4 regions of the Chryseobacterium sp. CP-77 genome follow, and region 1 is predicted to be linked to each of the others. Evidence: riboswitches for the same ligand, from Rfam matches in the RefSeq annotation. Region 1 holds a riboswitch; each other region holds the start of a gene.
What was found. Region 1 has a riboswitch for S-adenosylmethionine ahead of V0410_RS17385 (SusC/RagA family TonB-linked outer membrane protein). Riboswitches for the same ligand answer to the same signal wherever they lie in the genome.
Positions count from the first base shown of each region.

Region 1 (7,911 bases):
TATCTGGTTAACACAGGTTGGAATGGTACCGGAAAGAGAATTTCTCTAAAAGATACCAGAGCAATCATTGATGCCATCATTGACGGTTCTATTGATAATGCTCCTAAAACTCAGGTTCCGATCATGAACCTTGAAATTCCTACTGAATTGCCAAACGTTTCTACAGGTATTTTAGATCCTAGAGATACTTATGAAAGTGCTTCAGAATGGGAAGAAAAAGCAAAAGATCTTGCTTCAAGATATATCAAGAATTTTGAGCAGTACTGTGATACTGAAGAAGGTAAGAAGTTAGTTGCTTCAGGACCTCAATTGCAGGAACAAACTATTTAATACTTACCAATCAACATACAAAACGCCTCATCAATGATGAGGCGTTTTTTTATTCATATTTTTTACAGTTTTCAATCAACTCATTCTGTTCATCCAGTTTTAGAACTGTTAATTTGATTGATTCTTCAGTTAGAGATTTTATGATGATAAAGTGCTTTGAAGAAAAATAAGACTCTTCATCCAACATCTTATCTAAATACTTTGGAGTTGTGAAGGTCATCCAATATTTTGCTTTATCAGAAAATGTAATGGTTACTTCTATGACATCAGATTCAATATTTTCTATTGTATCATCTATGTTAATCGAAATTATTTCCGGTTCATTATTTAAACTAAAATAAAATTTCGAATACCATCTCAGCCTTCCTTCATTATTTTGAATCCTTACATTTGCATCATTTATTTCTTTAATAATATAGGATTCTCTTTTTGTTAATTGACTGGAATAGACCCCAACATCCTTACAGTAAATTTTATCATTTATTTTCATAAATTTATCCATAACTAGCTGCGGGAAATTACTAGAATTATTTTAAACTTAATAAAGCCAATCTATACCCATCCATCCCAAAACCAGATAAAACCGCATCCGTATTGGCTGCCGTCACAGATTTCTGTCGGAATTCTTCTCTTTTATAAATGTTACTGATATGTACTTCTACTTTTGGCTTTCGAATATTTTTCAAGCAATCAGCAATAGCGTAAGAATAATGAGTAAAAGCTCCCGGATTAATCACAACGGCATCAAAGTCATCTTCCTGAAGCTTGTTGATAAGCTCTCCTTCAATATTTGACTGATAATATTTTAATTCATGAGATTGAAACTCGGATTTTAAAATTTCCAAATAATTTTCCATAGAAACATTTCCATAGATTTCAGGTTCTCTTGTGCCCAACAGATTGAGGTTAGGGCCATTGATGATTAAAACTTTCATTCTATAAAATTAAAAAGTTTTTTTAATTAATTACATAAAAATTAAGTGATGCTGAATTTTTATTCCATTGAATTATTGATAATGATATTTGTCATGTGTGAAAAAATGATAACAGTCGCAACTCCTTATTGTTATGGCTTTTATTAAAATTTTATGTTAATTGTTAAAATATTATCATGAAAAAAATATAAGTCTACTTGTTTTGTAGACTAAAAGTTTTTAGCTTTGCAACCATATTTCGATCGGCTTATAAAGAAAGATGGAGGGAACTGACCCTGTGAAGTCTTGACAACCTACCCGTGGGCAAGGTGTTACATTCAGCCTTTTAAGGAAAAATAAGCATTTGGTTTATCGTATTTATCGATGCCCTTTGCTGACTTTTCTGCAAAGGGCAAAATTTTAATATATGGTAAATAAAATTGATTATGATTAGTAAAAAATTATTTAGTGCCCAAGTATGGATTCCTCCGGTTGCTGCTTTCTTTCTGGGAGTCACCAGTGTAAATGCACAGAATTCCAGACTGAAAAAAGATAGTCTTCATGAAAAGGAGCTTGATGAAGTAGTTGTGGTAGCTTACGGAAAAGCAAAAAGAAACAGCTATACCGGTTCTGTAGCCACCATTTCCAGTGATAAAATCAATAACAGACCTGTCACCAATATTACCAAAGCATTGGAAGGGCAGGTTGCAGGGATTCAGACTACCAGTGCCTCAGGGCAGCCGGGTGCGGTTTCTACTATCAGAATCAGAGGAATTGGTTCCATCAGTGCTTCCAGTGATCCTTTATATGTAGTGGATGGAATTCCTTTTGACGGAAATATTAACTCTATCAGCCCAAGTGATATTGAATCCATCAGTGTTTTGAAAGACGCTACAGCAAGTGCTTTGTATGGTTCAAGAGGGGCAAACGGAATTATCATCATCACTACAAAATCAGGAAAAAAAGGAGAAGCAAAAGTTAATTTTAATATCAGCCAGGGATTCTCAGGAAGAGCTGTCAAAGATTATGAACAGGTAAACACAGATCAGTACTTTCAATTATATTGGGAAGCGTTGAGAAACGGATATCAGTCCGGTAAAGTTTCTTCTCAGCAGGCTGCTCAGATGGCAACAGATAATCTTGTTTCTACTCTTGGAATTAATCCATATGGAACTGTTTATCCAAAACCTGTAGGAACAGATGGAAAACTATTGCCTGGTGCTTCACCACTCTGGAATGATGACTGGAGAGATATTTTACAGAGAGTGGCCTCAAGAAACCAGGTGGATCTTGATATCAGCGGAGGAAGTGAGAAAAGTAATTACTTCTTTTCCCTTGGTTATCTGGATGACAAAGGCATGGCCATTGAGTCTGGTTTTAAGAGATATAATACCAGGCTTAAAATTAATTCCGAAGTTAAAAAATGGCTGAATGTTGGAGTCAACTTAAGCTATACGAACAGTATTCAGCAGGCGCCTACTTCTTCGGATTCAAAAGTGAGCAATATCATCAATGCCGCAAGGTTTATTCCTTCATTCTATCCTTATTATGAAAGAAATGCTGACGGAACTTACGTTTTAGATGCCGACGGAAATCCAATTTATGATTTTGGAAAATACAGGCCAACGAATGCGCTTCAAAACCAAAATGCTGCAGCAACTTTGCCTTTAGATAAAAACGAAAATAAAGAAGATAACTTTTCAGGGAAAGGATTCATGGAATTCACCTTCTTGCCGGAGTTAAAATTCAAGACAAGCTTCTCTGTTGATCTGGTGAATTATAACGGACATTATTATTCAAATCCATTACTTGGGCAAGGTGCGGAAATTGGAGGTTCAGTGACGAAGACCAATACCAGAACACTTTCCTATACAACCAGCAATATTCTGACGTATGATAAAAAGTTTGGAAAGCATCATGTTAATGCATTAGCAGGACATGAATTCTACAAATACGATTATCAGACGATTTCAGGAACGAGAAGTCAGTTTTCACTGCCTTATTACTATGAGCCGGATGCTGCTTCTCTGCTGGGAAGTTTCAGTGGAAACAGTAATAAATTAAGCTTATTGAGTTTCCTTGGAAAAGTAGAGTATGACTACAATAATACTTACTTCTTATCTGCATCGGGAAGAGCAGACAGTTCTTCAAGATTTGCGAAAGATAACAGGTGGGGAAGATTCTGGTCAGTAGGAGGTTCATGGAAAATTTCGAACGAGGAATTTATTAAAAGCCTGAATGTTTTCAATCAGTTAACACTGCGTGCCAGTTACGGAGGTCAGGGGAATGATAAATTACTTAGACCCAACGGACAGCCGCTTTATTATGCGTATCAGGAGTTATACAGGTTTATCAGCCTTGGTGGAGAACCGGGAACAACATTGGAGAAAACGTCTACCAATAATGTAAAGTGGGAAACCAACCTTAATTTAAACGTAGGATTGGAATTCGCTATTTTGAATAACAGAGTTAAAGGAAATATTGAATACTTCAAAAGAAAAAGCCAGGATCTTCTGTTTAACATGCCAGTGGCACCATCATTGGGAATCAGTGATTATCCTGCTAATATCGGAACGATTCAGAATACAGGATTTGAATTTTCATTATTTACAACACCGGTTAAGAATGATAATTTCCAGTGGAATGTAGATGTGAACTTAAGTACTTTAAACAATAAAGTCACAAAATTACCTGGCGGTTCTCTTGTGGTAGGAACCAAGCTGTTAACGGTAGGTGGTTCTGTGTACGATTTCTTTATTCCTGAATGGGTTGGAGTAGATCCAAGCAATGGAAAGCCATTGTGGAAAACAGTTTCTACTGATGCCAGCGGAAACTCAGTGGAAGGAACAACCTCAGAATATTCAAAAGCAACAAAACTATTACAGGGTTCTGCATTGCCTAAACTGACAGGAGGAATCAGTACAAGCATTACCTATAAGAATTTTGACTTTTCAGGATTACTGACATTCAAAATCGGGGGTAAAATTTTAGATACAGATTATACTTCCATCATGCATAACGGAAGTGCGGGAGGACGTGCGTGGAGTACCGAAATGTTGAACAGATGGACACCGGATAATCCATATACAGATGTTCCCGCATTGAGCACAACAACGAATAACTGGACATCAACGTCTTCAAGATTCCTGTATTCCGGTACTTATGCAAGACTTAAAAATGTAAGCTTAGGATATACACTCCCTGAAGATTATTTTGAGAAAATAGGATTGAAAAAATTCAGAATTTATATCCAGGCAGAAAACCTTCTCACATTCTATAAACATAAAGGAATGGATCCTGAACAGGCTTTGGACGGAACCACGTATTATAGATATCCTGCCATGAGAACAATTACTTTTGGACTTCAGGCAACGCTTTAACCTTTTAAAATTGAAACAATGAAAAAATTAAAATATATATCGTTTGCTCTTATCGGATTTTTGTCGTTGGCAAGCTGCGAAAGCGAGCTGGATACAGCTCCTACTGATCAGGCCAGTAGTGTAGAAGTTTTCAAAACAGCCGAAAGTGCTGAGACGGTAGTGAACGGTACCTGGGCAAAATTTAATAATGATGGAACAACCTATGCCAATATCGGGTATTCCACTGTGTTGAGAGCCAGTGATGCCATGGGAAGTGATGTAGCAGTATTGACGAATAAATATGGTTTCGCTTCTACCTATGCCTTTACAGAAATGGTGAACAGTACAGCAAGCCGTCCGCTGTTTATCTGGACTATGTTGTATTCCACCATCAATAATATGAATAATGTGATTACAAGAATTGATGGAACGGAAGGCAGCCAGGAGAAAAAGGATCAGGTGAAAGGCCAGGCAAAGGCATTACGTGCTTTCTGTTACCTGAATCTGGCGAGTTTTTACCAGTTCAGCTATCTTAAAGACAAATCAGCGTTGACAGCCCCGATTTATACAGAACCTTCCACAACAAGCACAGTAGGGAAGAAGAGAGCAAGCCTTGAAGAAATTTATACTTTGATTAAAAGTGATCTTACCGACGCCGATAACCTGTTGAAAAATTATACAAGAAATAATAAGGATAAGATCAACCGTTCTGTGGTAAACGGACTTTTAGCAAGAACTTACCTGAATACAGGAGAATGGAGCAAAGCTTCAGCATCAGCAAAAATCGCAAGGGAAGGATTTTCTCTAATGGCTCCGGAGAAATATAAAGATGGCTTTAATGATATCAACAACGCAGAATGGATCTGGGGACATGCACAGACCCAGGAACAGTCTGATGAAAGTTATGCCTTCCATTATCTGGATGTATCTTCCTCAGGAAGTTATTATTACAGCTTTATGGCAGATCCTTATTTTAAAGACCTTTTTGATACTAATGATATCAGATATCAATTATTTTCATGGGACGGGCAGAAAGGAAGAGAAGGATTGCTGAGGTATGCCAAGTTTAAATTTAAACCTACCCTTATTGCAGATATTGTTTATATGAGAGCTGCGGAAATGTACCTGATCGAAGCGGAAGCGGAAGCAAGAAGCGGAAATGTTTCTCAGGCGGTAACCGTACTGAACCAGTTGAAATCTGCCAGAAATGCTAATATTTATTCTGGATCATTGTCACAGAATGCAGTAGTAGATGCAGTTCTGATTGAAAGAAGAAAAGAATTGTTTGGAGAAGGTTTCTCTCTTTCAGATATTATCAGAACACAGGGCACAGTAGTAAGAAAACCATTTGTAGATGCAGATGGAAAACCGATAAAAGTTCAGGTAACTACACCGGACGGAACTGTGAAAACCGTAGACGGTAAAGGACATTCTGTTCTTGATTTCCCGGATAAATCTGCTTTTGTACCGAATAGTAATTATTATTTATTCAGTATTCCACAAAGGGAATTTGAGAATAATCCGAATTTATAGGATATAGTCCATAATTAGATTGATTTTTTTAGCCACTGCTTTTGCGGTGGCTTTTATTAAAAGAGACTGCCCAAACTTGTTGGACAGCCTAAAAAAACAAAGTTAGTGTATAAGAAATTTTCTAAAAAACTTTATTTATCATTTCTACTCTAACATCCAAACTTTCATTCATTGTTGAATTAGGTTTATAATAATTTAGCATAAAGTTTTCGGTGTCCCAAACGATATAAATGTATTCATTTAATTTAGCTTTATCAAACTTAAAGTCTTTACTGGATATTATACCTGAGCTAAATGTACCTTCTTTATCATTATTGTTATGACTTGGAAATAGATCATCTTCAAAAGCAACTTTCGGATTTCCATACAACTCTAATAATTTATTTAAGATATCTGAATGCTTTTTAGCATCATCTATGGAAAAAATCATTGAATTTATTGTATCATTGTTAATACCAATGTTAGACACTTTTACTTCTTTTCCCAAAAAGGATAAAGGTAATTTATTTTCAGATGTTTGACCTTTACTATAAGTATTTAAAGACCCTAATTTTTTTCCCAAAATATCATGTGTTAATTCCATTATTGCAAATTTTTATCTTATATTAATATAAAAATTATGTCCTCCTATTCCTCTTACTAAAGGATAATTTGAAACAGTAATAATAATGGATTCATAATTCCATCTTATAACGTCTAAATTCATAATATATTCAATATCAGTATTGTTAATATTTGTAAAAGCTTTTTTTTCAATTTTTGACTCTGAAAAATTACTATTTTGTACTTTTTCTTCATGCCAAGTATTCTCTGTATTTTGTATTGGAGAGCCTAATCTATGTATTAAATCATTTATAAGACTGTATTTGTCAGAAATATTTAAAACCAAGTCAATACTTAAAAGAACTCTATCTAACTTGTTTAATGAAATATATATAACATTTTTTTTAAGAAAAGTATACTTTATTTCATTTTTTATTTCTTTTTCTTCAAGCAAAGAATGTACATTATCAAAAATATCCATACTTAATTTATTTTTAATTATTATTTTCTTTAAAACCAAGACCCTCTCCAATTAGAATGCATAAATTTTCTCATAGTATTGAAAGGAGCTTGGAAACTAGATGTTCCTTTTTCAAACCGTAAATTTAAATCTATTGTATTTTTTAACAATAAATCCATTTCTTGTTGAGTAAATATACCTTCTTGCAATTTAACTTTCAATGATAGAGCATCTAATCCAGCATCAATGGCTTTAGCAAAGATTCTTTGTGCATTAGTTGGTATTCCAGCGTGCTTAATTGTAACACTCATATAGAGGGTTCTAACTGTTCTAAAGCTCGCCTTACCCACTCCTGTATTATCTAAGAAATAAAACGTGTCATTGATATTATTTACTCCCGCAACATAATTTATTCCAACTTTATTAATCATTATAGATTCAGGATCAGTTCCAAAGATTCCTAAAGGACTATTCGCCTTCATTATCTTCATAATTGAAGAGTCTCCATCTCCATCCCCATCTGATTTAGAAGCCTTGAAAAGATTGTCGCCTCTGTGAGCCAGATGATTAAAAATAGCGACAATAGCACCAATCTTCACGCCTTCCCAGAAATTTCCTCCGGAAAGGGCAGACCCCACACCACCGGAAAGCATTCCCAAAGCAACCTGGCTTACACCGCTGTACGCAGCAGCTCCAACAGCTTGTCCATACCCAAACGATACAGCACTTGACAAAAATGCACTGGCAGCCGCAGTAAAGAAATTACCTCCCT
Region 1 covers NZ_CP143637.1:3,900,834-3,908,744, forward strand. The annotation lists gene pckA (phosphoenolpyruvate carboxykinase (ATP)) at 1-330, shown strand, start outside; gene V0410_RS17375 (hypothetical protein) at 380-820, opposite strand; gene aroQ (type II 3-dehydroquinate dehydratase) at 858-1,265, opposite strand; SAM riboswitch class I at 1,510-1,607, shown strand; gene V0410_RS17385 (SusC/RagA family TonB-linked outer membrane protein) at 1,691-4,624, shown strand; gene V0410_RS17390 (RagB/SusD family nutrient uptake outer membrane protein) at 4,643-6,136, shown strand; gene V0410_RS17395 (hypothetical protein) at 6,258-6,719, opposite strand; gene V0410_RS17400 (hypothetical protein) at 6,732-7,160, opposite strand; gene V0410_RS17405 (RHS repeat-associated core domain-containing protein) at 7,190-7,911, opposite strand, start outside.

Region 2 (7,911 bases), 770 kb from region 1:
TTCAACGAGATACCTGGTGAATGATACCTGCGTAAAACTTAATAAAACTCTGGTTTACGGAAGTATCTTAGGATTTTCAGGCCAAGTTGCTGTGTTTAATCATAACGGAAGTAAAAACTTAAGAGATATTTTCCCGGAACCGCCCTTTGATGAAGATCTTCCGGATTGTGACAGCCTTGGTGTATTGGGTGCCCTCCCCGGAATGATAGGAAGTATGATGGCACTTCAGACCCTGAAAATTATTACTGATCTTCCGGTAAGCTTGAATCAGCTGACATTGGTAGACACGCTGAACTGGAGATTTCAGACGGTAGATTTCTGATGTAAATGTAAACACTAATATCACAAATGTTTTCACAAATAACACCATTTTATCAGCAATACATATCAATAGGAACGGGCTTTAGCCTGTTTTACTTTTATAAAACCATCCATTGGCTTTAGCCAAAACTTACCTGCAAAAAAATAGAGGCTGTCTCAAAAGTACCCCATCTCTCGAACTCCTGTCTGACAACTTTTGTTGTTTAAGAGATTCTCAGAGCGTTAGTTTACCTTTTGAGACAGCCTCTATTTTTATTTTATTACAAAGAAGGATTATTGTGCCTGCTGCATTACGCCTCCGGTATCTTCTTTTTTGGTCTGATTTAAAATATTCGGATCTTCTTTCGCCAATTTATTTCTCGTCGGAATTTTATAATTGATGGAAAGTCCGAAATTTCTTGTGTCGTATTTGTTGTAGATCATCACCGGATTTCCTGATGGCGGATTAGAACGTACCTGCATCACCTGTCCGTTGAAAATATCGTTTGCAAAAACAGAAAGTGTCAGACGGTTGTTCATAAACTTCTTCGTCAATGTAATATCAAACGAGTTGTTGAATGGTTTTTCTGCCGTGAAGTAGAAATATCCTGCCTTTGGAGTCAGATAGCTGTAATTGGCTGTCAGTTTGATGTCTTTAGGCAAAATAATCTGAGTCATGATATTGAAAATCCAGAACCCTTTATTGTTCAGATTATCAATTTCATGCTTTTGATATCCTGCATATAAGTACATGAAGTTAATTTTATCCGGATTGAAATTAAATTTCATGATTTCACTCAAAGGCTTACTGAAAATCATAAAAGGAACCGGTAGCCCCACATTGAAATTGTGAATTTTCATATTTGAAATATTCACCTGCTCATTGAAGAGTTTTCTTCCGTCTTTTCGGATGATCTGTGCTACCTGATTGCTTGCCGAGCTTACGCTATACCCGATAAACGCATAATCAAAAGCTGATATTTTCAATTCATAATTATCAAAAATAGTAGGCTGTAGATTCGGGTTACCATTTACTTCTGTACTAGGTCCCGAGAATGTTACGTTATTCGGGTTCAGGGCAGAAATACTAGGCAGACTGATTTTCCTGTTGTAATTTGCGGCAATATAAACCTGATTCATCATGTTATACTGTACACTTGCGTTCGGGAAAAATTTAAATTTATTGAAGGGAATTAAATTAGCCTCTACCAGTTTTGCATCTTTATCAAAATATCTTGTTATCCCGGAAATATCATAGTTTTCAGCACGGGAGCCCAACGTGAAATCAAACTTTTTCAGTTTAGCCTGAAACTCTAAATACGTTGAAGCAGTCTGTCTCTGATATTCAAGATTGGTCAGTCTAAAACTTTCTGTATCATAATCCTGTCTTTCATATAATCCTCCAAAACTTACTTTCCCACCATCAAGAAGCTTGATCGGCTGTGCGTAATCTACTTTGAAGTTGGCAATATTCATCACAGATTTATTATTCAGAATATCTTTTAATCCACTGGTAGGGCTATCAAGAGGCTCATTGGGATAAGCTACAAACGTCCCATCCTGAAAGTAATTATCCTGAGAAAATTTGCTGTCTGATCTTGTATACCCAAACTGGAAATCCAGTTTTTGAGATTTGTCAGCAAAACGCTTCTGATAGGTTACAACCGCTTCCTGTCTCAAATTATTGGTATGGGCAACGTCAGAAGAAGTATAAAAAGCTTCTTTTAAATCTTTCGGGTTTCTCTTGAACGGTAAATCTCCATGCCCGTCACTTAAAGTATAGTTGTCATTATTATTGTGATAAATATCGTAGTTCAATAATAACCTGTCCTGCCCTAAATCAAAAGTCAATCCGGATTTTGCAAAATATCCACGTGCATATCTATCGGTATGACTGCTCAAAAGCTCATCCTGCTGGCCATTCAGCATACTTTCACGGTAATTCTGCCCAACATTCAGCTGCCACCCAAAGTATTTATTTCTGGCGTTTAAATTAACAGAATTAGTCGTTCTGCTTCTGTATTGATCATAATTTGTGAAAGAATAATTTCCAGAATAGGTAGCGGTTAAATATTTATTAGCGTTTTTGTTGGTGATAATATTCATAATCGCACCTCCGGAAGTTGCCGGAAACTCAGCACCTGGCTGGGTGATCACTTCAATTCTCTCTACGGAATTGGCGGGCATCCCTTCCAGGAAGGAGTTTAATTCATTGGAAGTGATGTTCAGAGGTCTTCCGTTAAGATATACTTCCAGCATTTTTCCCTGATACATCATCCCGGCAATATCGGTAGATACAAGTCCCGGAAGTTTTTTAATTCCTTCCAGGACGTTTCCGTTATTCAGGTGAGGCTGCTCAGAAAAGTCAAAAATAGTACGGTCTGCTTTTTGTTCAACGGCTTTTTTAGTTTTGGTAATGACTACGCCTTCAATTTGCTTTTCCTGAGGTTTATTATTTTTTTCCTGAGAAAAAATAAGAACGGAGCTTAATAAGGATAAAGCGAAAATTGTTTTTTTCATAATGTTTTTACTGTTATCCGGTTAGACGCTGGAAAAGATAATTTGTTACGCTAAAATGTTGAAAATCGAAAATTTAGGCTAAATTTTTTTTATTTCGGAAATAATTATATCTTTGCCGGGTAATTATCAAGAATCTCTAGATGGGATAGCAACCTGCAAAAACAAGCAAGGTGCTGCAATCGATAAGCCGGATCTTCCGGAAAAAATGTTTATCATTCTATCATTACTCCCATCTTGAATTTTTGTTTTAAAAGTTAAAATCAAATGTTTAAAGACAAGGGAAATCACATTCCATCAGTAATTTTTTATTCTTCAGATCATGAAGTGAGCCTTCATTACTCTGATATGTTCTCATGCCATTTCTACATGCGCATGTGTTGTTGTTTCTAGCCTTTTCTATTTCTAAAAAATAATACAAACATTTCGAATTCTATGGTAACCTTACAATTTAGGGCTACAGGATCTGTATTGCTTAAAAAACAAATTTCATCAACAAAAAAGTACACAACAAACATGCATAATTTCAAAAAAAGAATTTTTATTCCTTCTATCGTGCTTATTTCTTCATTTTATTACGCACAGACGGACACTTTACAATCGAAGAAAATAGAAGATGTGGTTATCCTTGGATCAAGGGGGGCCGGAAGATCTTTGACGGATACTCCTGTTCCGGTGGATATCATTAATATATCTAAAATTTTAAAACAGAGCCCGACGAATAATATCAGCCAGGCTTTAAACTATATCGTACCCTCATTTTCATCCACATCACATACTGTAAATGACGGAACTGATTTTGTGGATCCGGCACTGTTGAGAGGGTTAGGACCGGATCAGGTTTTGGTATTACTCAACGGAAAAAGAAGATATCAGTCTTCACTGATTAATGTTACCCTTACACCGGGAAGAGGTTCTGTAGGAACTGACCTTAATGCTATTCCTGCCTTTGCATTAGAAAAAATAGAGGTTTTAAGGGATGGAGCTGCTGCCCAGTATGGCTCTGATGCGATTGCGGGAGTGATAAACCTCGGACTGAAAAAAAGGCTGGGACTTTCCGGACAGGTATTTTTAGGTGGATATGCCTCACCAGTTGCCAACAATTTCTCCGGAGGGGTAGACGGACAGACTGTTTCTGTAGACCTTAATTATGGTGCTAAAATAGGGAAATCAGGATTTTTTAACATTACAGGTTCTGCACAATACCGTGATCCTTATTCCAGAGCCGGAGTGAGGGAAGGAGATATTTTCAATGCCTATAATGCCATTAATTACCGGGCATTACAGGATGGAGTGAATATTGACGGGCTCTATAAAAATATTACCAATACTTCCAATACTCAGCAAATCATCAATACCATTAAGCAGTATGCAACTAAGGTTGGATATTTTGCACCTGATTTCCAATCTCAGATTTCCGGGGCAAACAGCATTTCTGAGCTTCAAAAAATATTGGGCAGAGATTTTACCTCTGAGGAGCTTAATTACAGAGGATTGGAGAGAAAAGACTTCAGTTTGAGAGCCGGACAGTCTAAGCTACAGTCCGGACAGCTCTTCTTCAACTCTGAAATTCCTGTGAATGATGAATGGAAGGTTTATTCATTTGGTGGCTACAGTTACCGCCTTGGAAATGCAGGAGGATTTTACAGGCTTCCGAACAATGAAAGGAATATTAATGCGGTTACTCCCAACGGATATCTGCCTCAGATTGAAGCCACTGTAAATGATTATTCCCTTGCTGCCGGAATTAAAGGAAAATGGGATGGCTGGAATGTGGATTTCAGTAATACATTCGGGAAAAATGTGTTCGGTTTTGGTGTTGTCAATACTTTTAATGCATCACTTACAGATGGTTCTCCAAGAACTTTTGATGCGGGAGGATCTGAATTCTCACAAAATACCGTCAACCTGGATTTCTCCAAAAAATATGATGTCCTGAAAGGATTGAACATTGCGTTTGGTGGTGAATACCGGCATGAAAATTATAAAGTAAATGCAGGAAAGGAAAACTCTTATGCTTCTTACGATATCTATGGCCGGGTAGTAACAGCAAAAATTCCTGAAAATGAAAAAGTAACCGATTTTTTTGGAAGTGTAAGACCCGCAGGAGCTCAGGTTTTCCCCGGCTTCAGTCCTGAAAATGCTGTTTCCGGAAACAGAAACAGTATTGCAGCTTATGCTGATGCAGAACTGGAAATTACGGACAGATGGTTATTGGAAGGAGCTGTACGGTATGAGAATTATTCAGATTTCGGATCTACATTCAATTATAAGGTGGCAACCAATGTAAAACTGGCTTCCAATCTCAACTGGAGAGGAGCTGTTTCTACGGGGTTCAGAGCACCTTCATTGGCACAAATCTATTACAGTTCTACTTCTACGCTGATTCAGCAGGGGAAGACAACGCAGGTAGGTACTTTCAGAAATAATTCTGAGGCTGCACAGGCATTGGGTATTCCAAAATTAAAGCAGGAAACTTCGCAATCCTACAGTACAGGAATTACCTGGAAGATTCCGGCATTAAGCCTTACTTTCACAGCAGATGCTTATTTAATCAAGATCAAAGACAGAGTCGTACTAACCGATCTCTTCTATCGCCCTGATGGTAATTTTACTCCCGGCTCGGATCAGGCTGTTTTACAGGATGCTTTTGATCTTGCAAGAGCCAGCGCTGCCAACTTTTTTGCTAATGCAGTAGATTTTCAGACAAAAGGGTTGGATATTACTATTTCCCAGAACTCAAAAATCTCATCAGGAATTTCCCTGGAGAATAATCTGGGAATCAATTTTAATCAGACTAAAAGAATCGGGGATATCCACGCGTCTCCTAAATTGGTAAGTCAAATCAATAATTATTTCTCAGAACCGAACAGAATCTATTTTGAAGAAGCTGTACCCCGTGTAAAAGCTACATTGGGCAATACGGTAAGAGTTTCCGGCTTTACTTTCGTACTGCGTAATTCTTTCTTTGGTAAAGTGACCGATGCAGATGTTGTGGATGCTAACTTTGATGGAGTAACAGGAAGTACAGAGCATTTCGTCCTTAACCGCCGCGTGATAACAGATCTCTCAGTAGGCTATAATTTTAATAAAAATATTTCAGCAACAGTAGGAAGTAATAATATCTTTAATATTTTGCCTTCTAAAAGCCCTGCTATAAGCTCGTTAACAGCTGATAACCAGTTTGTGTATTCCAGACAGGTTTCCCAGTACGGTATAGGCGGAAGGTTCTTGTTCGCAAGAATTGAATTCAGCTTCTAATATAAAGACTGAAGTTTTGATAAAAAAGACAGAGACTGAGCCTCTGTCTTTTTGTTTATTTCATTGAAGAAAATTCAATGAATTCATATTCTGCGGAAGAGGTAAAAAGCTGTCTTAATACCGCCGCATGTCCATTTCCTGCAATCACAAGAATTCTGTCTTCACCGTTGTGAGGAATGTTTTGAATATTGCGGAACATTCTGAGGTTTCTGCTGTACCAGTACAGTGCCAGCATATCCGCGCCGTCATATTCTCTTAGTTTAAAGTCACCACTAAGATAGGCCCCGTATCCGTACTGATGGCTTTCTTTGGAATTCATATAAGTAAAAGTATCCAGAAGAGATTTGAAATTTTTAGGTTCAGAACTCTTATAGAATGCCGTAAACTGTTGGGAGATCGGGTCATCACTTCTGAAATCATAATCTTTGCTGAGGTTCTTAAAAAATGCAGAATCAGTTTTCCCAAAATGTTTTTCAAGGTCATGCAGAATAGATTCTGCGTCAATGCTGAACAATTCAGTTATTTTGAACTCACTGGCTATTCTCATAGCGAGCTGATAACGCTCATCTCTTTTGTCACGGTGTTTGCCTTCGCTGTATTCCTTCAGCTTTTGATTGGCGTTCCAGCCCGGCCAGGCCTCAATTGCAATCTTTGTCGGCTTAAATCTTTTGATATATTCTACCAGTTCTGTGACTTCTTTTGCTGTTTTAGGAGAAAGTACATCTACCTGATCTTCCTTATTGGTTTTATGGGCATCCAGATTAGGATAATCAAAATGAAAGGAGCCTACCACCAAAACTTTCGTCTTTGGATTTTTAAAATAATCTGAAGGCTTTTTTTGAGCGAATACTGATGTAGAAAGGCATACAAGAAAAATATAAAAAAAGGTTTTCATGAGTTTATTTTTTTTAAAAATTACTGTTAAATTATTATTGTGCACGGTTTTTCTCTTCGAAATTCACCGCTCTGTTATTGGATCTGATTTTCTGGTTCCCCAAATTATAGGTAACGCTGAGTGTCATTCTTCGGGCATCCCAATAGTTGTTGAATGACTGTGTATTATCTGTAAAATACATATCTCCCTTATATCCGGACTGTTTAAAAATATCACTCACCGAAAGGTTAACCTGGAGTGCCTTTTCCACAAAGCTCATCTTGATTCCGGTGTCAAAACTTGCTCTGTTTCTTACAGCGGTGTATCCGTCACGGGAAGGAAGATTATGCCAGTAGTTGACAAATAGCATTAACGTTTTAGCCTTATTGAGCTGGAATGTATTATTGACGGAATAATAAAACGACTGTCCGTTTTTAGGAACCAGATTGAACCTTGTAATCTGAGTCTCATTATAACTGAACGAAGTCGAAATATTGCTTTCCCAGATTTTAAAGAAAGTATCTGTGTAATTCAGATTGATACCATAATTATCCTGATTATAGTAATTCTCAAACGTGCTAACGAGGTTAATTCCGGTCAGGAATGTAATCTGATCAAAATTATTTATTGTTCTCTGATAATAAAGATTGGCCGAAAATTTACTTTTAAACATATAGTTAAGTTCTATATTATGGTTAAAAGAAGGCTGCAGGCTCGGATTTCCTGAATAATACGTGTTTGGATTGGAATACCATCGGAACGGATCCAAAGCCCGGAAATAAGGACGGTTGATTCTTCGGGAATAATTAATGCTGAACTGATTATCCTGATTGGCTTTATAAGAAAGATAAGCCGTAGGGAAGAATTTACCGTAATTATTCTCAGATTTTGCCTGTGTGGAAGGAGAGAAACCGCTGGATTGTGAATATTCATAACGAAGTCCTGCTTTCACAGACCAT
Region 2 covers NZ_CP143637.1:3,135,139-3,143,049, reverse strand. The annotation lists gene V0410_RS13940 (HesA/MoeB/ThiF family protein) at 1-322, shown strand, start outside; gene V0410_RS13935 (outer membrane beta-barrel protein) at 595-2,820, opposite strand; SAM-I-IV-variant riboswitch at 2,939-3,036, shown strand; gene V0410_RS13930 (TonB-dependent receptor plug domain-containing protein) at 3,334-6,078, shown strand; gene V0410_RS13925 (DUF5694 domain-containing protein) at 6,134-6,973, opposite strand; gene V0410_RS13920 (outer membrane beta-barrel family protein) at 7,008-7,911, opposite strand, start outside.
Region 2: it holds a riboswitch for S-adenosylmethionine, as region 1 does, so the genes downstream of both, V0410_RS13930 (TonB-dependent receptor plug domain-containing protein) here and V0410_RS17385 (SusC/RagA family TonB-linked outer membrane protein) in region 1, are expected to answer to the same signal.

Region 3 (7,911 bases), 160 kb from region 1:
TAAACTCGGTTACGTTTGGATTAGAGAAACGGCTGTATAAATTCTTAGACTTTTCTTCTGCAAAGCTTGCTCTCATATCCTCTGCATCCTGAAATATAAAGCTGGAGGTAAGATATAATGGTGTAGAGTGCTCATCAAACTGAGATCTTTCCGTCTGGGTTCTTATTGCTGATGTTTCAAAATTTTCCATATAGTTTTAATTAATTTACCAATATAGCAGTCTAACAATGTACCAATTAAAATCTTCGCTTTGCTCAGAATAACGACACCAATTATTGGTAAACTGGTACATTATTAGATTGTTACATTAAATATTATTTTGTTTCACTTACTCTTAGAATATCCCCGAATACTCCTCTTGCTGTTACCTTTGCTCCGGCTCCGGCCCCCATAATCACGATTGGATTTTCGCCATAGCTTTCTGTGTAGATTTCAAAGATGGAGTCTGAACCTTTCAGTTGTCCCAATGCTGAAGTTGCAGGAACAGAAACCAGTTTTACATCCAGTTCACCTTTATCTTTCTGTAAATCTCCGTGTAGATCTCCCACATATCTTAATACATGTCCGGGCTCCTGATTTTCTTTTATTTTCTGATATTCTTCATCAAGTTCTTCCAGTCTTGAAAGGAATTCTGATTTTGAAACTTCAAGCAAACTTTCAGGAACAAGATTTTGGATATTGATATCTCCGAACTCGTTGATTAAGTCTAATTCTCTCGCCAGGATCAATAATTTTCTTGCTACGTCATTTCCTGATAAATCTTCTCTCGGATCCGGTTCTGTGTATCCTTTTTCCAAAGCTTCGTTGATGATGGTTGAAAATTTATCGTCTCTCAAAGAAAAATTATTGAACACATAACTCAATGTTCCTGAGAATACGCCTTTGATTCTTGTGATATTTTCTCCTGAAAGGTGCAGTAATTTGATGGTATCAATTAAAGGTAATCCAGCCCCAACATTGGTTTCATACAGGTAACGTCTGTTATTTTTATTCAACGTATATCTTAGTTTTCTGTATTCTTCTATCGGAAGGGTATTGAAAATCTTGTTGGAAGAAACCAGATCGAAACCGTTTTCTGCCAGGGCATGATAGTTTTTAACAAAATCTTTGCTTGCTGTGTTATCCACAACGATCAGATTTTCCAGTTGATTCTCGTTGGAGAAATTAATCAGTTCTTCAACATTTGACGGTCTTTCTGCTGTTAAAACCTCATCTCCCCAATTGGCATCAAACCCTTTTTTGTTGAAGGCAATTTTCTTTGAGTTGGCTACTGCAACTACTTTAAGGTCTATTTTTTTACGTTTTTTAATTTCTTCTGCAGATTCAAGTACCTGTTCTATCAAGGTTTTCCCTACGTTTCCGTGACCAATAATGGCCAGATGAACGGTCTTCGGCTTTTTGAAAATTTCAGATTCTATGATATTTCTTGTTTTTTCATCCTGCGAAGAGGTCACTACGATATTGACTCTGTTTTCTCCTGCCACCTGATTTAAAAGTAACGGGAAAACATTATTTCTTGCCAGCTCAGCAAAAACTTTATTGAAATCTTCTGCTACAAAACCAATCACAGAAACATTATTGATACTATAAATCTGAGAAACTTTTCCTGATTTTCTTTCTGCCTCAAATTCATCAATAAGACAGGCAACTGCTTTTTCTGCATCATTTTCATGAACCAGAATAGAAATTCCGTTTTCTATGGCCTGCTGAGAGATTACTCCTACACTGATACGCGCCAAAGTAAGCGCTTTAAAAATTCGTCCGTCAATCCCGATTTCTCCCAGGAAATCTTCTCCTTCAAATTTGACGATTGATCTGTTCTTCAAAAATTTTATTTCGTTAGCATTTTTCATTACTTCTATAAAATGTTTTTAATGATATTATTTAATTGTTGATATTCCATTAGGAAGGCATCATGCCCGTGTATAGATTGGATCTCGTGATAAGAAACATCTTTATTTTTCTCTTTTAAGTTTTCAAAACACATTCGGATTTCAGAAGCCGGGAAAAATAAATCTGTATCTACGGAGATCATGTGCATTCGTGCCTGAATGTTCTCCAGTGCTGTATCAGCAGCATTTATATTCATTAAGAGATGATTCATCAATTTGTACGCTTTCAAACTAAATCTTTCGTTTAGTGCATTACCATGATAAACCAGCCAGTCTTCTGATTCCAGGCGTTGTTTGTCCTGGTTATATTGGTTTTGAAATCTGTCATTGAGCGACTGCGGTGTTCTGTAGCACAACATGGCATGAATTCTTGCTTTCTGTAATGGTTCTTCCTTATCATTTAATAAAAATTTCTGAACCAGACACTGTGCATGAAGCCAGTCGTGCGTTCTGTAATCGCAGGCAATAGGAATAAAAATCTCAGCAAGATCAGGCTGCTGGGCAAGCATTTCCCAGGCAATCCCTCCTCCCAGAGAGCCTCCTATAATGGCATATAAATTTTTGATCTGTAAAACTTCAAGCCCTTTCAGAAATATCGCAGCGATATCTGAAGGAGTAAAGTCTTCATAATCTTCAATTAAAAAATCGTCGTATCCGTTTCCGGGTATATTAAAACATAGAACAGTATATCGATCAGTATCAACAATCTGATTTTTCCCTACCAGCTGTTTCCACCAGCCTTTTTCTCCGGATACATTTGAGTTTCCGGTGAGAGCATGGTTGATTAAGATAACAGGGGCTGTAAACAGATCTTTCCCAAAGAGCTGATAGCTCAACGGGATATGGTATTCCTTTTGGGAATGAGTTTGATAAGAAAGATTAATATAGTTTAGTTCTGTTTTCAATTCTATTAAATTTTAATACAATTGAAAATGCCACAGGAAATGGCTGAAAAAGAACTTCAGTGAGTTATCTGTCCAAAATTATTTGGTAGAACGTAGCACCTTCTTTGCTTGCGCAAAGGGTTGCTAAGGTTTCATAGGGTCTAATCCCTCAACCTTTCTTGATAACATTTTCAATATTTGAATGAACGAATGGTGCAAAGGTAGTTCTTTTCTTTTAATTTCAAAAAAAAATTATTTTAATATTTAAAAAAGCCCTTAAATACAAGTATTCCAAGACCATATTAATAATTGTTCAGATGAAAAAAATTGGAATTACTTCTCAAAAAAACTAACTTCGTATTGAAAAATGATGCCATATGACCGCCGAAAAAGATAGATTACAAGATACCAAATGGAAAAACTGGGGACCTTATGTAAGCAACCGGCAGTGGGGAAATGTACGTGAAGATTATAGCCCGAACGGGAATGCCTGGAATTTCACCAATCATAATAATGCCGAAAGCTATGCCTACCGCTGGGGTGAAGAAGGCATTGCCGGAATTTCCGATGTAAAGCAACTTTTATGTTTTGCTTTTTCATTCTGGAACAAGAAAGATAAAATGGTAAAAGAACGGTTCTTTGGCCTGAGCAATCCTCAGGGAAACCATGGGGAAGACATCAAAGAAATCTTTTATTACCTGGATAATACGCCTACCCATAGCTATATGAAAATGGTGTATAAATACCCGATCAATGAGTTTCCTTATGATGACATTCTTGCTGAAAATGGAAAACGCAGCAAAAAGGAACCTGAGTATGAGCTTTTCGACACCGGGATTTTTGATAATGATGAATATTTTGATATTTTCATAGAATATTGTAAAGCCGATCACAATGATATTCTGGCCAGGGTGACAGTCTGTAACCGAAGCCAGCATGAGGCACCTATCGTGGTGGCACCTACAGCATGGTTCAGAAATAACTGGAAATGGGGATACAACACCTATAAGGCAGAACTTAATGTTTCTCATGACGGAAGTATCAATATTGCCCACGACAGTATTTCGATAAAGAAGCTGTATTCCAGAAATTCAAATGCACAAAGTGTATTTTGTGATAATGAAACCAATACTTCTAAGCTTTACGGAGCTCCTGCAGTTGAAAACACTTATTTCAAAGACGGAATTAATAATTATATTATCCATCAAACGGATACGGTAAATCCCGAAAAAAGAGGAACAAAGGCTTCTTTTCTGATTGATGAGCTTATCGGAGCCGGAGAATCAAAGGTTTTTGAATTCAGATTGTGCCCGGATGAAGCCGATGAGCCTTTTGAAAACTTTGATGAAATTTTCAATACCCGGCAGGCTGAAGCTGAAGAATTTTATCAGGAGATTCAGAGTGATACCGTTAACGAAGATGAGAGAAATGTACAGAGACAGGCTTTTGCCGGGCTTCTCTGGAACAAACAGTTTTATCATTATAATATCGGAAAATGGCTGAAAGGTGATCCCAATTTTGAAGCGCCAAGAAATTTCAATGAATATGTAAGAAATACGGAGTGGAATCATCTGCACAACAAGGATATTATTTCCATGCCTGATAAATGGGAATATCCATGGTATGCAACATGGGACCTGGCGTTTCACTGTGTTCCTTTTTCCATCATCGATGCAGAGTTTGCCAAGGGGCAGCTGTTACTGCTTACGAAAGAATGGTATATGCACCCTAATGGACAGCTTCCTGCCTATGAGTGGAATATGAGTGATGTGAATCCGCCGGTGCACGCATGGTCTTGTTTCCGTGTTTTTAAAATTGATGAAAAAAATAACGGAAAGCCGGATTTATTATTCTTAGAAAAAGTATTCCAGAAACTCCTGCTCAATTTCACGTGGTGGGTGAACCGAAAGGATAAAAACGGAAAAAATATTTTCGGAGGAGGTTTCCTGGGTCTCGATAATATCGGAGCTTTTGACCGTAACATGGTTTTAAAGGATGGCCAGCACCTCGAACAGGCAGACGGAACCAGCTGGATGGCCATGTATGCATTGAATATGATGCGTATTGCGATGGAACTTGCCCAATATTACCAGGTGTATGAAGATATGGCCATCAAGTTTTTTGAACATTATCTTTACATCGCTGAGGCTATGGAAAATCTTGGTGAAGGCACAAAAGGGCTTTGGAATGAAGAAGATGGATTTTTCTATGATGTATTGCAGCTTGGAAACGGAGACAGTGTTTCTTTGAGGTTAAGAAGTATTGTTGGTTTGATCCCCATGTTTGCTGTTGAAATTGTAGACCACCGCTTACTGGAAAAGATGCCGAATTTCAGAACCCGAATGGAGTGGATTTTAAAAAATAAACCGGAGCTTACCAAACTCGTTTCCCATTGGGACGAGGAAGGACAAGGACGCAAACACCTGATGAGCATACTTCGTAAAAACAGGCTGACAAAAGTTCTGACCAGAATGCTTGATGAAAACGAGTTCCTGAGTTCTTACGGAATCCGCGCCATGTCTAAGGTATATGAAGAAAATCCCTTTGTCTTTTCTGTGCACGGAACGGAAAATATGGTCTACTATACACCTGCCGAAAGTGACAGCCGGATGTTTGGCGGAAACAGCAACTGGCGAGGCCCCATCTGGTTTCCTATCAATTTCCTGATTGTGGAAAGCCTGCAGCGCTTCCATTATTATTATGGAAACAGTCTGAAAGTAGAACTTCCGACAGGCAGCGGCGATAAAAGAAACCTTGATGAAGTAGCCCAGAATATCAGCAAAAGACTCTGCTCAATATTTTTAAAGGATGAACATGGCCAAAGGGCTTTCAACGGAGGGAATCCAAAGTTCAATTATGATGAACATTTCAGAGATTATATTACCTTCTTTGAGTATTTCCATGGTGATAACGGCCGTGGTGTGGGTGCTTCTCACCAGACAGGATGGACAGCCACTGTAGCAAAACTGATAAAACCAAGGCTCACCTTTTAATTAGCAATGAGTAATTGGTAGTGAGTAATATAAAAGCCGGATGAAACATCCGGCTTTTCCTTTTTTATATAAGAGATTAAATTTTTTCTCCGTTCACAAAGACTTCGTATCCGATTTCCACATTCGGTTCTAATGTTTTTGATACGGAACAGTATTTTTCAAAAGAAAGCTCTGCGGCCTTTAATGCTTTTTTAGGATCAATTTCTCCTTCCAGAAGGAATTTAACATTAATTGATTTAAAAGGTTTCGCATCTTCTACCTGTACTCTCTCTCCTTCTACCTCTGCCTGAAAGCTTCTGATCTCCTGACGCTGCTTCTTTAAAATAGAAACTACATCAATTCCGCTGCAGCCTGCTACAGCCATCAGTACACTTTCCATTGGAGAAACTCCTTTTGCTCCCGGCTGGGAAGTATTATCTAAAAGAATAGAATTTCCCTGAGCATTGGTACATTCAAATAAAAAATCGTCGTTTATTCTGTTGAGTGTAATTTTCATTGTAAGAATTTATAATTCAGAATTCTTTTTATATTCTTATTCAAATATAAAAAACTTTGTGGATTAAACCTGAGGCTAAGACATGATATCAACCATAGCCTGAAAAACATTATCGGGATTTTCTGCAATTCGGTTACACATGTACAGATACCATTCATCACCATACACAATATACTGCCTGCACGGGTAACCTTCTTTATGGATTTCATTCAACAGGTCTTCCTGTATTCCCAGTAACATTTCAAATTCATATTTAGATTTTGGAATATCATATTGTTCAATAAGTTCTTTAACTCTATTTTGAATGATATTATGATGGGTAGCTATTGAACATTTTCTGTTATTAGTGAAAAGAGTTTCAATATATTTAATATATAAATCGTCTAAGTGTTTTCCTCTTTCTACAGCATGTCCCGGAGGAACAGCAAAAGCTCCTTTTACAATTCTTATTTTTCCTTGTGTTTCAGCCAATATCCGTTCAAGGTCTTTTGGAGTACGATTTAAATAAGCCTGAAGGGTAATTCCCACATTTGAAAAATCGTTTGATATTTTACAATAGGTATTAATAATATCATCAGTTCTTTCAACTCCTTCTGCACTAATCACTATTTCAATATCTTTTTTATAAGCTGATTCCGCTAACAATACTAAATTACTATAAGTGATATCTTTATCAATTGCAAGTCCGATATGTGATAAATCCAAAGAAACAATAGAATTAATATTCTCTTCTTTCACATTATTAATCAAACGAAGGAAATGTTGAGTTACCGATTCTGACTCTTTCACTGAACGGGTACTTTCTCCCATAAACTCTAATGAAGTGGGAATTCCTTTAGCATTAATTCTTTTAGCAGTAGCAATAGCTTCCTCCATTTTTTCGCCTCCTATATATCTTTTAGCTGCTTTAAGCAGGAGTTTAAAGAGCTCAGGATTGTTAAGAATATATTCCTTTGCCCCTTCATTTAATGCTGCTATTTTCAACAGAGCACCTGCTTTTTCTTTTAGTTCCATTTATTTTTTGTGATTTGTATTTACATATTTTATAAAATTCCTCTCGCTTTTATCTCCAGATATTTATTGATAATATCGATATTCAAATTTTCCGGAAGGGTATAAACGGTATAGATTCCATATTTGCGGAGTTCCTGGATGATCAGTTTCTTTTCAAACTCAAATTTTTCAGCAATGATCTCGTCATAAATTTCCTGCATACTTTCAGGATTTTTGTTGATCAGCGTCTGCAGTTCTGAATTTTTAAAGAATACCACGACCAGCAAATGGTTTTTTGCAATTCCGCGAAGATATTTCAGCTGTCGGTTTAGTCCGTCTAACGTTTCAAAATTGGTAAAAAGCAGAATTAAACTTCTTTGGTTGATGGAATATTTTACATCCTGATACAATCTGTTGAAATCACTTTCGAAGAAATCTGTTTTAATATTATAAAGTGCCTCGGAAATTTTCTTCAACTGTCCGGATTTATTATCTGCAGCAATTTTATTTTCAGCTTTCTTGGAAAAGGTCATCATTCCGGCTCTGTCTCCTTTTCTCAAAATAATATGAGACAGCGCCATGGTTGCATTGATAGAATAATCAAGTAAACTCAATCCGTTGAAAGGCATTTTCATGGTTCGTCCTTTATCAAT
Region 3 covers NZ_CP143637.1:4,059,206-4,067,116, reverse strand. The annotation lists gene V0410_RS18205 (O-succinylhomoserine sulfhydrylase) at 1-190, opposite strand, end outside; gene V0410_RS18200 (ACT domain-containing protein) at 315-1,853, opposite strand; gene V0410_RS18195 (alpha/beta fold hydrolase) at 1,859-2,797, opposite strand; SAM riboswitch class I at 2,859-2,965, opposite strand; gene V0410_RS18190 (MGH1-like glycoside hydrolase domain-containing protein) at 3,154-5,769, shown strand; gene V0410_RS18185 (OsmC family protein) at 5,846-6,265, opposite strand; gene V0410_RS18180 (proline dehydrogenase family protein) at 6,341-7,279, opposite strand; gene V0410_RS18175 (DUF58 domain-containing protein) at 7,309-7,911, opposite strand, start outside.
Region 3: it holds a riboswitch for S-adenosylmethionine, as region 1 does, so the genes downstream of both, V0410_RS18195 (alpha/beta fold hydrolase) here and V0410_RS17385 (SusC/RagA family TonB-linked outer membrane protein) in region 1, are expected to answer to the same signal.

Region 4 (7,911 bases), 690 kb from region 1:
CCGGGATGGAAGTACGCTTATTTACAGGATCTTTATGGTCCCAGCTTCCGAATGTTACAGACAGTTCCGTTAATTATCAGGCTTCTGCCGTTTCCTCTGATAATATCATTTTCACGTATGGTTCTTATGGTTCAGGAACGGTTAAAAGATATTCCGGAGGAACATGGGAGCAGATAGGAAATGCAGGTTTTTCGGGCGGGGCTGACTTCGCTGAAATGGTTATCGGAACCAATAATATGATCTATACCTGTAATGTTTCCGGAGGGATAAAAGTATATCAGAACAGTACAGATGCAAGTTCAGCACAAAACTGGACTCTGGTAGGAGGAACAGCTGCAGATGCTTCTTCATCAGGAGAGCAGTATAATGCTGATATTGCTTTAGATGGAGCAAACAGAATTTATGTTGCTTATGTTTCCAACTCCGGAGGAGGAAGGAAGTTGAATGTCAGAAAGTTTGACGGAAACTCCTGGGTGCAGGTTGGAAATGCCAATTTTTCTGAGGGAAGAGTACAGCATATTGCCTTAGCCGTAACAGAATCAGGAAAGCCATATGTGGTAGCCAGCCGTTTTGAAAATGATAATTTCCTGAGAAATACCGTTTATCAATTAGACGATTCGCAAAACTGGGTTCCTTTTGGAGGTGATTTTGTTTCAGCTGGAGAGGCAAAATATAATGATTTAGCAATAGATAAGGCACAAAATTATCTTGTTTTGGCTTATTCCGACAATACAACAAAGGTGAAAAGAATTTCTCTGAACCTTAATCCACAAACATGCAGCAATACAGATCCTGGAACCAATGTTGGTGATATTGGTTGTGTAAGTTTTATGTATCGCGGACAACAGGTTGCTTATACTACGGTAAGAGGAGCAGACGGAAAAATATGGCTTCAGCAGAACCTGGGAAGTACACAGGTGGCTTCATCAGTAGCGGATGCAAATTCTTATGGGGACCTTTTCCAATGGGGAAGATGGGATGATGGTCACCAGCTTAGAAATTCTCAGATCGTACCGGCACCATCTCCCAACACTCCGGAAGGAACAAATACCACTGCGGGAAGTTATGTTGCAGGATCTCCAGGATGGTGGGCAGGTTTTGCAGGTTCGGATACGTGGGCAGGAGTATCTGCTGCGGATGTGAATGCTTCTGCAGGTATAGATCCTTGTAAAGCAATAGGAGCAGATTGGAAGATGCCTTCTCAGGCGGAGTGGACTACTTTAATTGGAGCTGAAAGTATTTCTAACCCAACAACGGCTTATAACAGTCATCTTAAATTACCGGCAGGAGGCTACAGAAGCTCCAGTGACGGGAACTTTACTTTTGTAGGGCAAAGAGGATATTTCTGGAGCTCTGATACATCAAGTCTGGGAGGAAAATATCTGTATATCGGTTCAACGATTGCCAATCCATCTGCCGGAGCTATGAGAGGGCAGGGATCATCAGTAAGATGCATCAAGCCTACCTCTTCTTTAGGGACTTCAGAAATCAAACTGAATCAATCTGTTATTGGAATGTATCCTAACCCAACCAAAGGAATGCTTATGGTTAAAGCTGATTCAGGAATTGAAAGAGTAAACGTTACCAATGCTGTAGGGCAAAGAATGAATATACAGTTTTCGGATCAACAGATCAATTTGACTGAACTTCCTTCAGGATTATACATCGTAGAGTTAAAGTTAAAGAACGGACAATCAGTTTCTAAAAAGATTATAAAGGAGTAAGCGGATCTCAATATCAAAGATTTCGCCAAAAGAAATTAGTTCATTACAATTACTTTTATTGGAAGGCTCATGAAATTTTCATGAGCCTTTTTTTTATTATTATTTCTCCGAAAAAATAGAAATATTTGATGAATACTGAAGAGGAATAGTGGTCATGAAGAAAAATTTATACTATATTCGATAAAAAATAATAAATGAAAAAGTTTTATTCTGTTGTTTTTCTGTTGATTACCATGGCTGTATTCGGACAGATCAATTATACAATTTCTCCTGATCCGTTCAACGAAACAGATGTGATCACACTTACTGTTCCCGGGGATCAGATTGATGAGTCTGCGTGGGGCGTTTCCAACAACGCCATTTATATCTGGACATGGTCGTTTGACACCAATTATCAGAATAGCCAGGATTGCCCTACCAATGGCAGCTGGAACAATTCCAATGATCTGAATAAGCTGAATTATAATGCAGCAACAGACAGTTATTCACTCACTTTTACACCAACTTCTTTTTATGGAAGAACAGGAATCGGAAGGTTTGGGTTTTTATTAAAAGATAAGACGGGATCGCACCAGACTTCACCCGATATTTTTGTAAACGTAGGGACTTTAAACTTAACGCTTACAAATCCATTGGCGAACAGCCTCACTTCAGTTCCTGCGGGAAATTCCATTACCATTACGGCGACGGCAAGTACCAATGCTACATTTCAGCTAAAAGCCAACGGAACTGTTGTCAATTCAACAACAACGCCTTCACAGTCTTATTCTTACAATTATACAGTTACCCAGGATGCAAATATGGAACTTGTGGCGACACAGGGAACCAATTCCAAAACGGCAGCATTCATTGTACAGGTTCCAAGAAATGTTGTTTCTCAGGCAATACCCAACTGGATCAGACAGGGAATCAATTATCATCCGACAGATCCAACCAAGGTGGGATTGGCTTTATATGCTCCGGGAAAAAATTTTGTACACGTCATAGGAAGTTTCAATAACTGGGCGGTGAATGATACCTATTTAATGAAAAAAGACACCACAAATCCTGATCTGTACTGGATTGAGCTCAATGGAATAACTCCTCAGCAGCTTTATACCTTCCAATACAGAACCAATGATTTGAGAAAAGTAGCAGATCCCTATTCGCCACAAATTCTTTCCTCTTATGATGATCCGTGGATTTCCGCAACTACTTATCCGAATTTACCAGCATTTCCTGCCGGACAGGGTTTTGAAGTGTCAACATTTAAAACAGGCCAGACCGCTTATAACTGGCAGGTTACCAATTTTCAAAGACCTGCGAAACAGGATCTTATAGTGTATGAATTATTATTGAGAGATTTCACACAGGAAAAGAACTGGCAGTCACTGATCAATAAAATTTCCTATTTAAAGAATCTGAAAATCAATGCTATAGAACTGCTTCCGATCATGGAATTTGACGGAAATCTTTCCTGGGGATATAATACTTCTTTCCATTATGCATTGGACAAAGCCTACGGTACTCCCGAAAAATTCAAAGAATTTGTAGATGTATGCCACCAGAATGGAATTGCAGTCATTCTGGATGTCGCATTTAATCATGCTACAGGACGTTCACCTCTGGTAAGACTCTGGAATATTGATCCGGATGGTGATGGCTATGGAAATGTTGCAGCCAACAACCCTTACTTTAATCAGGTTCCGAAACATTCATACAATGTATTTAACGATTTTAACCATACCAGCCTTTCAACGCAATATTACGTTGAAAGATGTCTTGAGCAATGGCTGACTGAATATCACATAGACGGTTTCCGCTGGGATTTAACCAAAGGATTTACGCAAAGCTGTTCCGAAAATGATGAAGCCTGTACCAATGCCTATCAGCAGGACAGAGTAGACATCATGAAACATTATGCAGACAGACAATGGGCTATTGATCCGAATTCTTACATGATCTTCGAACACCTTGGAACTGATGCAGAAGAACAGCAATGGGCGAATTACAGAATAGCAGAAGGAAAAGGTGTTATGCTTTGGAATAAACAGACAGATCCTTACAATCAGAATACGATGGGATATAAGGAAAACAGCAATTACGACCGAATGAACCACAGTCTTCACGGATTTACCAATATGAGTGGCGTAGGGTACGGAGAAAGCCACGATGAAGAAAGGCTTATGTTTAAAAACCTTGCATATGGTGCAGTGAACGGAAACTATGATGTAAAAAACCTGAATACCGCTCTTGAAAGAATGAAAACTTTCGGGGCAACGTTCTTTACTATTCCTGGTCCGAAAATGATCTGGCAGTTTGGAGAATTAGGATATGAATTCAGCATCAACAGATGTGCAAACGGTACGATAGACAGCGGATGCAGAACCGATGAGAAACCTGTTGCATTTACGCTGGGATATGATACTGATGTGAATAGAAAAGCAGTCTACGATACATGGGCTAAAATCATCAATATCAGAAATACCTATCCGGTTTTTAAATCTAAAACCTATACTATAGAATCCAACAATCTTACGAACGATCCCAATGGCCTGATCACAAGAATTTATGTGTATGATGCCTCTATTACCACAGGAATAAAGAATGTTGTCGTATTGGCCAATTACACGACTTCTACACAGAATGTAGTGCCTTATTTCCCTTACACAGGTCAATGGCAGAATCTGATGGACAACAGTATTTCGAATATAGTTTCCACAACGGCTCCGATCACTTTACAGCCCGGAGAATTCAGAATCTTTGGAAATTATGCAGGTGCGTTGTCTACTGTAGATACCAATGCAGCCAATAAACTATCCCTTCAGATTGCAGATAATCCTGTCCGAAATGGAATCGCCAAACTGGTTTTCAATAAAGCAAAAAATGGGGAAATTTCAATTTTTGATATGACTGGCAAAAGAATGGATTCTTTCAAACTGGATAAAGAAAATGGCATCTATGAAGCGAAAATCAGTTATCCGGCAGGAACTTATCTGGTACAGTTGAAATCAGAGACAGGAATAGCCATTCAAAAGATGATTATTAAATAAAACAAAAGATGAAGTTGCCTAGACTTATAAAAAATATTGAATATCTTAAAAACCATTAAGAAGGTTAAGAAATAAAGTATAGTTAAGGTTAATCATTCTGATTTTTAAGCTTCTTTTACTCCTCTTAAACCCTTATTAAATCTTAATGGTTCAAAAATAAAAAGTTTAAACAAGTTCCATACAAAATAAAAGGCAAATTTGCGGATCAGCAGATTTGCCTTTTTTTGTAAGTTCAGAAAAATAGTCTACTTTTGCAGTAGATTTATCAAGAAAGGTGGAGGGATTTGGCCCGGTGAAACCTTAGCAACCTGCACAATTCCAGCGTGTAAAGGTGCTAATTCCAACCCTTTGGGAGAGATAATTGAAGTCAATACTCTATATGAATTCCATTTCTTGAAGTCTTGTGTATCTGCGGAAAGATCCGTCAGATTGGTAGTATTAATTGGCAAGAACAAAAATGAAAAAATTAAGCACAGCTGTACTATTGCTTGGAGCAATTCTGGTAGCTGCTCAGGAAAGTGAGGAAAAAGGAAAACAGATCGAAGATATCATCATCGTCGGAAACCGTAATGTTAAAAGAACAAAACTGGAGACGCCGGTTCCTGTAGATGTTATCAATATCGATAAAATCCAGAGAAGCGCTCCGCAAATGACCGCTCAGGATCTGCTGAATTACGTGATTCCGTCGTTTAATGCGGTGAGGCAGTCTGCTTCTGATGGCACAGAGCATATTGATCCCGTAACATTAAGAGGAATGGGCCCCGATCAGGTTCTCGTACTGCTTAACGGAAAAAGAAGACATACTACTTCATTGGTCAATTATCAGAATACCGTAGGAAATGGTTCTGTAGGAACAGATTTGAGTACCATTCCCGTAATTGCTATTGACAGAATAGAAGTGTTACGAGACGGAGCTGCTGCACAATATGGATCTGATGCTATTGCCGGAGTGATCAACATTATTCTTAAGAAAAATGCCGGAGCTTCAGCAAGTCTTACTTACGGATTAAGCGGAAGAAATGATGGAGATACTTACCAGGCAGGAGTCAACTATGGTGCTTCATTAGGAAAAAAAGACGGTTATATCAATCTATCCCTGCAATTAAGCCACAGAGGAAAAACCACAAGAACTCAAAATCACGATCTGGATATTTTCGGAGATAATTTTGCGTATGAATTTGCAGGTGACGCTGAAGCTGTAAAAGCAGCCAGAGCTGCGGATGATGCCGAAATTGAAAAAAGAGGGTTGACCCGTGATGATTTTAATTTTCAGATCGGAGATGCCCAGATCAGACAGGGACAGTTGTTTTTCAATTCAGAATACCCTTTTAATGATCATTTTAAACTCTATTCTTTCGGAGGTTTCAGTATTAAAGAAGGAGAAGGGTTTGGTTTCAGAAGACTGCCAAGCGAAAAGTCTAATGTGGTTTCATCCATTTATCCGAACGGTTTTCAGGCGGTTCTTGGGTCTCAGGTATATGATGTTTCCTATGCTGTAGGTGCAAAATATAATGTTAACAACTGGCTATTTGACCTGAGTAATACGTTCGGGAGCAATACCTTCAATTATAAGGTAAGCAACACCAATAATGCTTCTCTGGGTGCAAAATCACCCACAAGTTTTTATGCAGGTGCCCATAGTTTTCTGCAGAATACCATTAATCTTGATGTTTCCAAAAATATAAACCGTTTCAATATTGCGTTCGGTGGTGAGTTCAGGTTTGAACAATACCAGATCAAAGCTGGTGATGAAGCTTCTTATACCCAATATGATATCAATGGAAATGTGGCCACTGAAGGATCTACAGTACTTGGAGCAGGCGGATCTCAATCCTTTATCGGATTTTCTCCCAACAATGCCTTGAAGAAAGACAGGCATTCCACCGCAATATATGCAGATGTTTCCTATGATTTGGATAAAAAACTGAATATTGATGCTGCTGCCAGGTTTGAAAATTATTCAGATTTCGGAAATACCTTGAATGGAAAACTCGCTGTACGATATGAGTTTGTAAAAAACTATGCAGTAAGAGCCGCTGTTGGGACAGGATTCAGAGCACCATCATTGCAACAGCAATATTTTAATAATTCCTATGCGGATATTTCTACTTCCGGTTCAAAGATTGTTACCAAAGGAATATTCAGCAACGATAGCGAAGCTGCCAGAATTCTTGGATTTGATAAACTTAAACAGGAAACTTCTGTCAATGCAAGTGCCGGATTGACGTTAAAACCATTAAAAGGACTGTTCATTACAATAGATGGCTATTTTATTAAAGTAAAAGACAGAATAGTTATTACAGGTAATATTACAGATCCAAGACTATCAAATCCTGCTGTAGTTGGGCATGGAAATGAGGTAGAAAGCGGAAGATTCTTCGCTAATGCTATTGATACAGAAACGAAAGGTGTGGATGTAGTGGTTTCCTATGACTGGATTCTTGGGAACGGAAAATTAAATATGAATCTTGCCGGAAACTATACGGAAACAAAAATCACAGATTTTCATTTTCCTGAAAACTTAGGAACGCCTCAGGATCAGTTTTTTGGTCCCGATCAGATCAATATCATTGAAACACTGTCTCCAAAAACAAAAGCTTCATTAGGATTAAATTATGGAATCGGAAAATTCAGTTTTCTCGTAAGAAATACCTATTTTGGTAAGGTAATAAGAGATGGTTATCCGTTTGGAGACGTGCAGGAATTCTCACCAAAAGTAGTGACAGACATCAGCGTAGGGTATGATATCAGCAAAAGTATCAATTTTACAGTAGGAGCCAACAATATATTTGATGTCTTTCCGGACCGCCAGATTTATAAAAATTCATATTATGGAGTATTCAAATATGCGCCTGTACAGATGGGAACGCTGGGGAATTATTTCTTCGGAAGGCTTAATTTTAATTTTTAATCATTAAATGAGTACTGCCTCACATCAGATTGGCTGGAAAACAGCCGCAGCCATTGTCGTTTCCAATATGATCGGAACAGGGATTTTTACCACCCTGGGATTTCAGCTTTCCGATATTACCAATACCTACAGTATTTTCCTGCTATGGAGCATCGGAGGGGTTCTCGCTTTGTTCGGGGCATTTTGCTACGCAGAATTGGGCTCCCATTTTAAAGGGAACGGAGGCGATTTTATTTATCTTAAA
Region 4 covers NZ_CP143637.1:3,212,038-3,219,948, reverse strand. The annotation lists gene V0410_RS14275 (T9SS type A sorting domain-containing protein) at 1-1,724, shown strand, start outside; gene V0410_RS14270 (alpha-amylase family glycosyl hydrolase) at 1,919-4,756, shown strand; SAM riboswitch class I at 5,016-5,120, shown strand; gene V0410_RS14265 (TonB-dependent receptor plug domain-containing protein) at 5,214-7,667, shown strand; gene V0410_RS14260 (APC family permease) at 7,675-7,911, shown strand, end outside.
Region 4: it holds a riboswitch for S-adenosylmethionine, as region 1 does, so the genes downstream of both, V0410_RS14265 (TonB-dependent receptor plug domain-containing protein) here and V0410_RS17385 (SusC/RagA family TonB-linked outer membrane protein) in region 1, are expected to answer to the same signal.